2 regions of the Enterococcus casseliflavus genome follow, and region 2 is predicted to be linked to the other one. Evidence: riboswitches for the same ligand, from Rfam matches in the RefSeq annotation. Region 2 holds a riboswitch; the other holds the start of a gene.
What was found. A riboswitch is a leader RNA that binds a small molecule or an ion and turns the genes downstream of it on or off. The one in region 2 is predicted to bind magnesium.
Positions count from the first base shown of each region.

Region 1: linked by a shared signal. The riboswitch ahead of mgtA (magnesium-translocating P-type ATPase) and the one ahead of P0G38_RS08080 (FtsW/RodA/SpoVE family cell cycle protein) in region 2 are both predicted to bind magnesium.

Region 1 is NZ_CP119393.1:1,559,259-1,563,232, reverse strand. Features, by position in the region: gene mgtA (magnesium-translocating P-type ATPase) at 1-2,392, opposite strand, end outside; M-box (ykoK) riboswitch at 2,580-2,751, opposite strand; gene P0G38_RS07595 (Ltp family lipoprotein) at 3,174-3,698, opposite strand.
Region 2 is NZ_CP119393.1:1,666,450-1,670,423, forward strand. Features, by position in the region: gene P0G38_RS08075 (endonuclease MutS2) at 1-1,195, shown strand, start outside; M-box (ykoK) riboswitch at 1,483-1,658, shown strand; gene P0G38_RS08080 (FtsW/RodA/SpoVE family cell cycle protein) at 1,785-2,939, shown strand; gene P0G38_RS08085 (FtsW/RodA/SpoVE family cell cycle protein) at 2,917-3,974, shown strand, end outside.

The DNA.
Region 1 (3,974 bases), 110 kb from region 2:
AAGCAATACTATTGATAAATGGTAATTTTCTTGTTCGGATCATGTGAACAACTAAGGTTTGTGTCGTTAAGCCGATCATAAACCATCCTGCTTGGAACAAGGCTTGCTCTTGGATCGTATTTGCACTAAAGACATGCCACATCACAAAGAAGGTCAAAATATCAAAGATGCTGCTGACCGGTCCAATGCCGACGGTAAACTTCAATAGTCCGCCCACTTGCCATTTGACTGGTTTTTCTAACTCTGCTTTGTCTACGTTATCCCATGGAATCGTCAATTGTGCCATATCGTACACCAAGTTTTGAACCAACAATTGAATGGACAACATTGGTAAGAAAGGTAAAAAGGCACTAGCAACTAAAATCGAGAAAACATTCCCGAAGTTCGAACTCAACGTCATTTTGATGTACTTCATCATATTGGTAAATACTTTGCGCCCTTCGATGACCCCTTTATCAAGGACATTCAAACTTTTTTCTAATAAAATGATCGAGCTGGCATCTTTGGTGATATCCGCTGCTGTATCAACCGAGATGCCAACATCTGCCGTGCGTAAAGCAGGCGCATCGTTGATGCCATCTCCCATAAAGCCGACCGTATGGCCTGCTGCTTGAATGGTTTCAATGATTCGTGATTTTTGCATTGGGTTTAATTTTGCAAACAGATTGGTTTTTGCAGCTTTCGCTGCTAACTCTTCATCTGATAGATGATCAATATCGGTTCCCAATAAGTATTTATCTGCATCGATACCAACATCTCGGCAAACTTTTTGCGCAACGATCGCATTATCTCCAGTCAACACTTTGACATTGATGCCATGACCGTGTAAAGAAGCAATCGCTGTTTTGGCTGTTTCTTTTGCTGGATCTAAGAAGCCCATAAAGCCAATCATGATCATGTCTTGTTCGTCTGCTACAGAATAAACGGCATCTGCGTGGGCATCGCGTTTTACGGCAACCGTTAACACACGCATCCCTTGTTTATTCAAGCGCAGGTTCACTTGACGTAATTGCTCTCTCAATTGAGGAGTCAGTTCCATCACTTTGCCATCAACTTCTACGTACTTGCAGACTTGCTCCATTTCTTCAGCTGCACCTTTTGTGACCATTAGTTGATGACCATCCGCATTGACAACAACCGTCAAGCGGCGACGTGAAAAGTCAAAAGGAATCTCATCGATTTTTGTCACATCGTTAAATGGCGCTGCCAAACCTTCTTCTTCATAGTAGTTTAGGACTGCGATATCCATCAGGTTTTTCCACCCTGTTTGATAGTAAGAATTTAAATAGGTCATATCAAGAACCTGTTTATCTTCTACGCCAAACGGGTTTAAATGTTGTACCAGCACGACACGATCTTCGGTGATCGTACCCGTTTTATCGGTACATAGCACATCCATTGCACCTAAGTTTTGAATTGAAGGCAATTCTTTGACGATCACTTTTTCTTTTGATAAAGAGATCGCCCCTTTGGCTAAGTTACTGGTAACGATCATTGGTAGCATTTCTGGCGTCAAACCAACTGCTACTGCAATCGCGAAGAACAACGCTTCGCCCCAATCACCCTTGGTTAATCCATTGATCAGTAAAACGATTGGGAAAAGAACCATGACCATTCGCAACAATAGCTTGCTGACTTTTGTTAAGCCATCTTCAAAGGTTGTTTTGCCCCGTTTCGTGGTCGCATTTTTAGCAATATCGCCAAAGAATGTACTTTGACCGGTTTTCAATATAATGGCTTTTCCTTGACCACTTAAGACATCGGTACCCATGAAAACAAGATCTTGCATATCTAGTGCAGAAATTTGTTCATCGCTTTCTTTGATCCCAGCATCGACAAATTTTTCAACGGGCATTGATTCGCCTGTTAATGAAGATTGATTGATAAATAAATCTTTGGTCCAAATCAAGATCGCATCCGCAGGGATCATGTCGCCGGTTGCTAAGGTGACGATGTCTCCTGGAACGACCTCATCCATTGGAATTTCTCTCGTGATTCCATCTCTGGTTACGGAACAAGTATTTTCAATAAGTTCTTTTAACGCTAAGCTTGCTTTTTGGGAACGGTATTCTTGGACGAAAGTAATCATGACACTGGCTAAAATCATGATTCCCATCACAATCACTGCTTCAATATCGCCTGTTACAAAAGAAATAATCATTAATAGGGCTAAAACTAACACAAAGGGATCTTTAAAAGCGCCTAAGATCATCAACCAAGCGGGTGTTGGTTTTTGTGCGTCGACTTTGTTTGGACCATACTCTGCTAAACGTTCTGCAGCATCTTCTTCCGATAACCCTTGGAAGGAGGTCCGCATCTCCATCAACAATTCTCTTTCGGTCAATTTTGCAAGTAATTTTAGTTCTTGATCTTTAGATAGTTTTTTTAACATCTTTTTTTCCTCCTAGCACTTAGGAGTTGCTTACGCCACCCCTAGCGATTCGATAACTACTCCGCTGTTTCATCTGGGGACTGGGGTATTCCATGTGAATCTTCCTTTCTTTTTATTAGGTAAGTCACTGTGGAACGCGCGCAAAAGACACAAAAAAACGCACGCTCCCAATAAGCATGCGTAAAAAACTCATGATCATTGTAGAGCTTTAGCACTATAGGGCGTAGATAGCAAACTTGCTATCAGCTGCTTTGGGTTTAACCTTCACGATTAGACCTGTCCTACCAACTAAGCATCTCTCGATGCTTTTGCGGCAGCAGCTTGTGTCCATATAGGAGCCTCACCTAACAATTATTTGTATAAAATGTCAGTTCGTCGGAAGTCTTTCTTCCAACTACCCACATAATAACTGCTATCCTAACCAATGTCAACAGCATCTAAGGAAAAAAGCACCCTTTTTTCCAAGTTTTCTATAGGTTTTCAAATGAAAGGTCTTACAATAAAATAACAACGTTAAAGAACTGATGTGATTTTATATTTCAAAACATTTGTATCTATGTGCTTGTATTCCTTTGTTCGCGCAGACTGCTTCAAGTTAACTAATGCCATACCGCCCTATTCACTATGCTGATATTCCATTAAAATCAAAAAAGACAGCTAAGAGACTAATCAAGGTCCCATAACTGCTTTTTAGAAAGGAATAGCCATTGAGAGTTCTGACTATTTTGTCCTAGCAATACTGATTTGTATTACTTTAAAGTGTGACAGGAGTTGCAGTAAATTAATCAGCTAGATTATCAATAGCATATTGCGCTTGCTCTGGGGTATATTTATCTCCGTATTCAGATACTAGCTGATCATATAATTCACTATCAGACATTGGCATCAGGTCTAAATAGTTTTCAGCCGCTTTCAAAGCATTTGCATTCCAGTCAGTTTCAACATTGTCCACGGCATATTGGGCAGCTTCTTCAGGATAATCATCACCATAACTTGATGTTAGTTGTTCAAAAAGTCCTGCCTTACTAAAGGGCATTAATAAAAGATAGTTTTCAGCTGCACGTAAAGCATTTCTGTGTTCTCTGGGAATTGTTGCATCTTCTTCAGCTTGATCTTCTTCATCAGCTTCTGGTTCTTGAAGCTCACTTGTTCCTGTATCTGAATCATTCTCGTTTTGAATCACTTCTTCAGCATCCGCAATTTCTGAACCATTTTCTCCATCCCCGTCAGATGATGGGATAACGAAGCTTATAATACCTAAAACCACAACTAATCCCAAAAAAACTTTAACGATTTTTTTAATCAAATTTACTCCTACTTTCTTTTTCAATTCACTAGTTAATATCTTTCACAAATAAGGGTAGCATAGCACGAATAGGCTTACAACAGCAAAATACCACCATTTTTTTGACAAAACACATGGATGGCAGCTGATTTGATTCATTTTGCAGATTCTCGTTTTCATTAATTGATAATGGACAACTTAATAAAAAAACAATTAGAGAAATATCTATTTGTCGTGTAACATCGATACTCTTTTCATCAAACACATCAGTTGCTGAATATCCTCATAGCAATCCTG
Region 2 (3,974 bases):
AGAAACAGCCGCTCAATACCAAGTGTTGTCAGAGTTGACAGGAGCGATCGCCGAACAAATGAACGCCGTGTTTGCCTGTCTTGACATTTTAGTTGTGCTGGATATTATTTTTGCTCGGGGAAAATATTGTCGAGAAATCAATGGGCAGGCGATAACTATGACTGAGGAAGAAGTTTTGCTTTTTGATCAAGTCCGTCATCCTTTGCTGGGGAGTGATGCGGTTCCTCTTTCTTTAAAACTTGGCGAAGAAAACCGCTGCATGGTCATCACGGGTCCAAATGCTGGAGGCAAGACCGTCGTCTTAAAAACCGTTGGACTTGTTTGCGCCATGGCTCATTATGGCTTATTTCCAGCACACAATGGCAAAAGCACTGTTCCGTTTTTAAAAAGTCTTTGGATGGATATTGGCGATCAACAAAGTCTGGAAAATTCTTTAAGTACCTTCTCTGGACACATGTCGAACATTGCTCAGATTATGAAGAATGCTACCCGACACAGTATTGTTTTATTGGATGAAATCGGCAGCGGCACTGAGCCCAATGAAGGGGCTGCTTTGGCGATCGCCATCATGGAATCCATCTATCGCTCAGGAGCTTTAATGATCGCAACAACGCATTATGGTGAAATCAAGCAGTTTGCCGTCGATCATCAAGATTTCGAAACAGCGGCAATGGCTTTTGATGCCAAAACCTTGACACCAAAATATCGTTTGCTGACGAATGCAGTCGGTGATAGTAATGCGTTTTGGATTGCCGAAAAGATGGCAATCCCCGTTGACGTAGTCCAAAAAGCAAAGGAATATTTAAAGCATAAAACCTATTCTTTTGAGAAGCAGCCTTTTGAAAAGGGGAAGAAACAACCCCCTCAACAAGAAGCCAAGATAGATCTTATTTTTCAAAAAGGAGACTTGGTCTTTTCAACAGAACATAACCAGCGCGGGCTTTTTTATGAGTATTTGGAACAAGGACAAGCGAAAATTTCAATTGAGAAACAATTTTTTGTTGTTGCCGCACGTCGCTTGCAACTCCTCACAAAGCGAGAGGTGCTCTATCCCGCAGGTTATGATCTTGATCAGCTATTCGTTGAGTTTGCGCAGCGCAAGTTTACTCGAGATATTGAACGGGGATCAAAAAAAGCGCAGAAGCAGTTACGAAAAGCAGCGCAAGAACGGCAAACCAATCGACCCGTGGATTGATAGATTAAGAAAACTTTCAATCGATAGACCAAAATCAAGCAAGCAGTCCTTTTTCAGCACCTAGAAAAAGGACTGCTTTTTTTAAATGTTCGTTTTTTTAATAACGTCCTTTATCGATGCCGTTCCTTTGTTTGGATGATTATTTTGGTTTTTTTTTCTTTATAGAGCAGAAAATATTCGAAATATCTAAATTCTTTAAGAAAAGTTAAAGAAAAATAAAAATAACAGAGAATTGGTTGTATCTTTATTCGAGGAAGGGTACCATTCATATTGGATTGAAAAATAACATATAACCTTGTTAGGTGAGGCTCCTATACAAACACAAGCTATTGCGCAGAAACGTCGAAAGACGCCAATGTGTAAAACAGGAATTGTCGGATTAAGGCTTTTCATAAAATAGCTAAGAGAGCAAATGACTTTCTTTACGTTGTATAGTGCTAAAACTCGGACGATGAGATTGCTGCTAAAGTCTGACGTCCTAAGAGAAGTGAGACTTTTTTGCTTTTCTTTCTGATGGATGACGAAGCTCATAGAGCAAAATAACTGGTACCGTCTGAACACCTACTCCAAGGCAAGAGGAGTGGAAGCAATGATAGAAAAAAAGAAGATCGATTGGCTGCTGATCATAGCTTATTTGCTATTGAGCCTTATCGGTCTTTTAATGATTTATAGTGCAAGTTCATACCGTTTATTAACGAGAGATCAACCACCAGCGTCGCTATTTATCCGTCAATTGGTCTTTTTGTTACTTAGCTGGGTTCTTTTATTCATTATTCAGCGGACGCGAAGAGAGATTTTGCTTAGCAAATACTTAGCGATCGGTCTGCTAGCATTTGGGATCTTTACCTTGCTCTTAGCTCGTTTGCCCTTTTTCGGTGTCTCTGTTAATGGGGCACAACGCTGGGTCTCGATCGCAGGGATTCAATTTCAACCATCAGAGATTGTGAATGTAGGGATGGTCTTGTACCTTGCTCATTACTTTCAAACTGCAAAAACCACCTTGCAGGAAATGAAACGTCCGCTTTTCGTTTTGTTTTTGTGCTGTGTGTTGATCCTGATTCAACCGAAAGTAGCCGGTGTGATGATTTTACTCTTTCTAGCATTTGTCATGATAACTACGGTACAAGTCCCCGTGAAGCTGACGGCTCTTTTATTTGGTGGCTTAGTGATCAGTCTATTCCTGGTTGCCCTGTTGATCATGTTTTTAGGCGACAATGATTTATTGCCCCACATGTTTATGCACGTATATAACCGAATTCGCTTAGTAGGCGATCCATTCTCCGACCCTTACAATCAGGGGTTCCAAATGATCCATTCTTACTATGCTTTATTTAATGGAGGGCTTACTGGTCTCGGTTTAGGAAACAGTATTACGAAAAAAGGCTTTTTACCAGTTGCGGAAACCGATTTTATTTTTTCCGTTTTAGTAGAAGAGCTTGGCTTGCTTTTCGGGATTTTTGTTATTGGCTTATTATTCGTAATCATCTTACGTTTATTTATTCGTTCCGCAGCTATTGAAAACCCTCAGATTGGATTGATATTGCTAGGAACAAGTACATTACTTTTGTTGCAAACAAGTATCAATATAGCCAGTATTTTAGGGTTGATGCCGATGACGGGGGTACCGTTACCATTTATCAGCTATGGTGGCTCCAGTTACTTTATTCTTTCATTTGCCTTTAGTATGTGCCTGAAATTAGAGCGAGAGGAGGGCAAACGAAATGAAGTTCCTCAAACGACATGATGCAAACTATGCCTTGCTGCTACCCGTTTTTCTACTTTTTTTGCTAAGCATTTGGGTACAACATCAAGCTTCTGTAATGGATGGCAATGATCCTTCTGGAATCGTTTTTCGACAGATCGTTTTTTGTGTTCTATCCGCCATCGCGCTCTTCGTTACGAGTTTGATCCCAACCAATTTGCTCTTACGCTTTTCGGGTCTTTTGTATGTATTGGCGCTAGGTTTGATGGCTTCTCTTCATTGGTTCTACGATCAAACGATGTTTGAGCAGACGCATACCAAACGCTGGATCAGAATCGGCGACTTTACCATTCAGCCCTCAGAGTTTATGAAAGTGGCCTTTATGCTTTTTATGGTCTATCTCACCTTAGTATATGAAAAACGAAAAGCCGAACGGACCATTAAATCTGATTTGATCTACGTCACTAAGATCTTGCTTTATAGTATACCGACATTTCTATTGATGTTTATGCAACGGGACTTTGGTACGAGTTTAGTGTTTATTGTGATGTTAGGGGCTTTATTTATTATCTCGGGTGTTCATTGGAAAATTTTGACCGTAGTGATCGGTTTGATCGCAGCCCTCGGCGCTATTTTATTGCTGCTCGTGTTTACGGAATGGGGCAATCGTGTCTTGTTTCGACTTCATTTCTCGCAGTATCAATTAGACCGAGTGCGAGCTTGGGCAGATCCCCTAGCGTACCAAGACTCTATCGCGTTCCAACAAGTTCGCAGTATGTGGGCGATTGGCTCAGGAGGCTTATTGGGAGCGCCTGACACCCATACGACAGTGTACGTGCCGGTTCGTGAATCAGATATGATTTTTACAGTTATTGGTGAAACCTATGGCTTTTTAGGAAGTACCTTAGTGATCTTCTTGTATTTTTATCTCATCTATCAAATCATCTTCGCCGCGTTAAAAACGAATAACAAGGCGTCGGTCTATATCGCCATCACGTACGTTTTTGGCTTAGTCTTTCAGATCTTTGAAAATATCGGAGCGGCGATTGGGTTGCTGCCATTAACGGGAATTCCTCT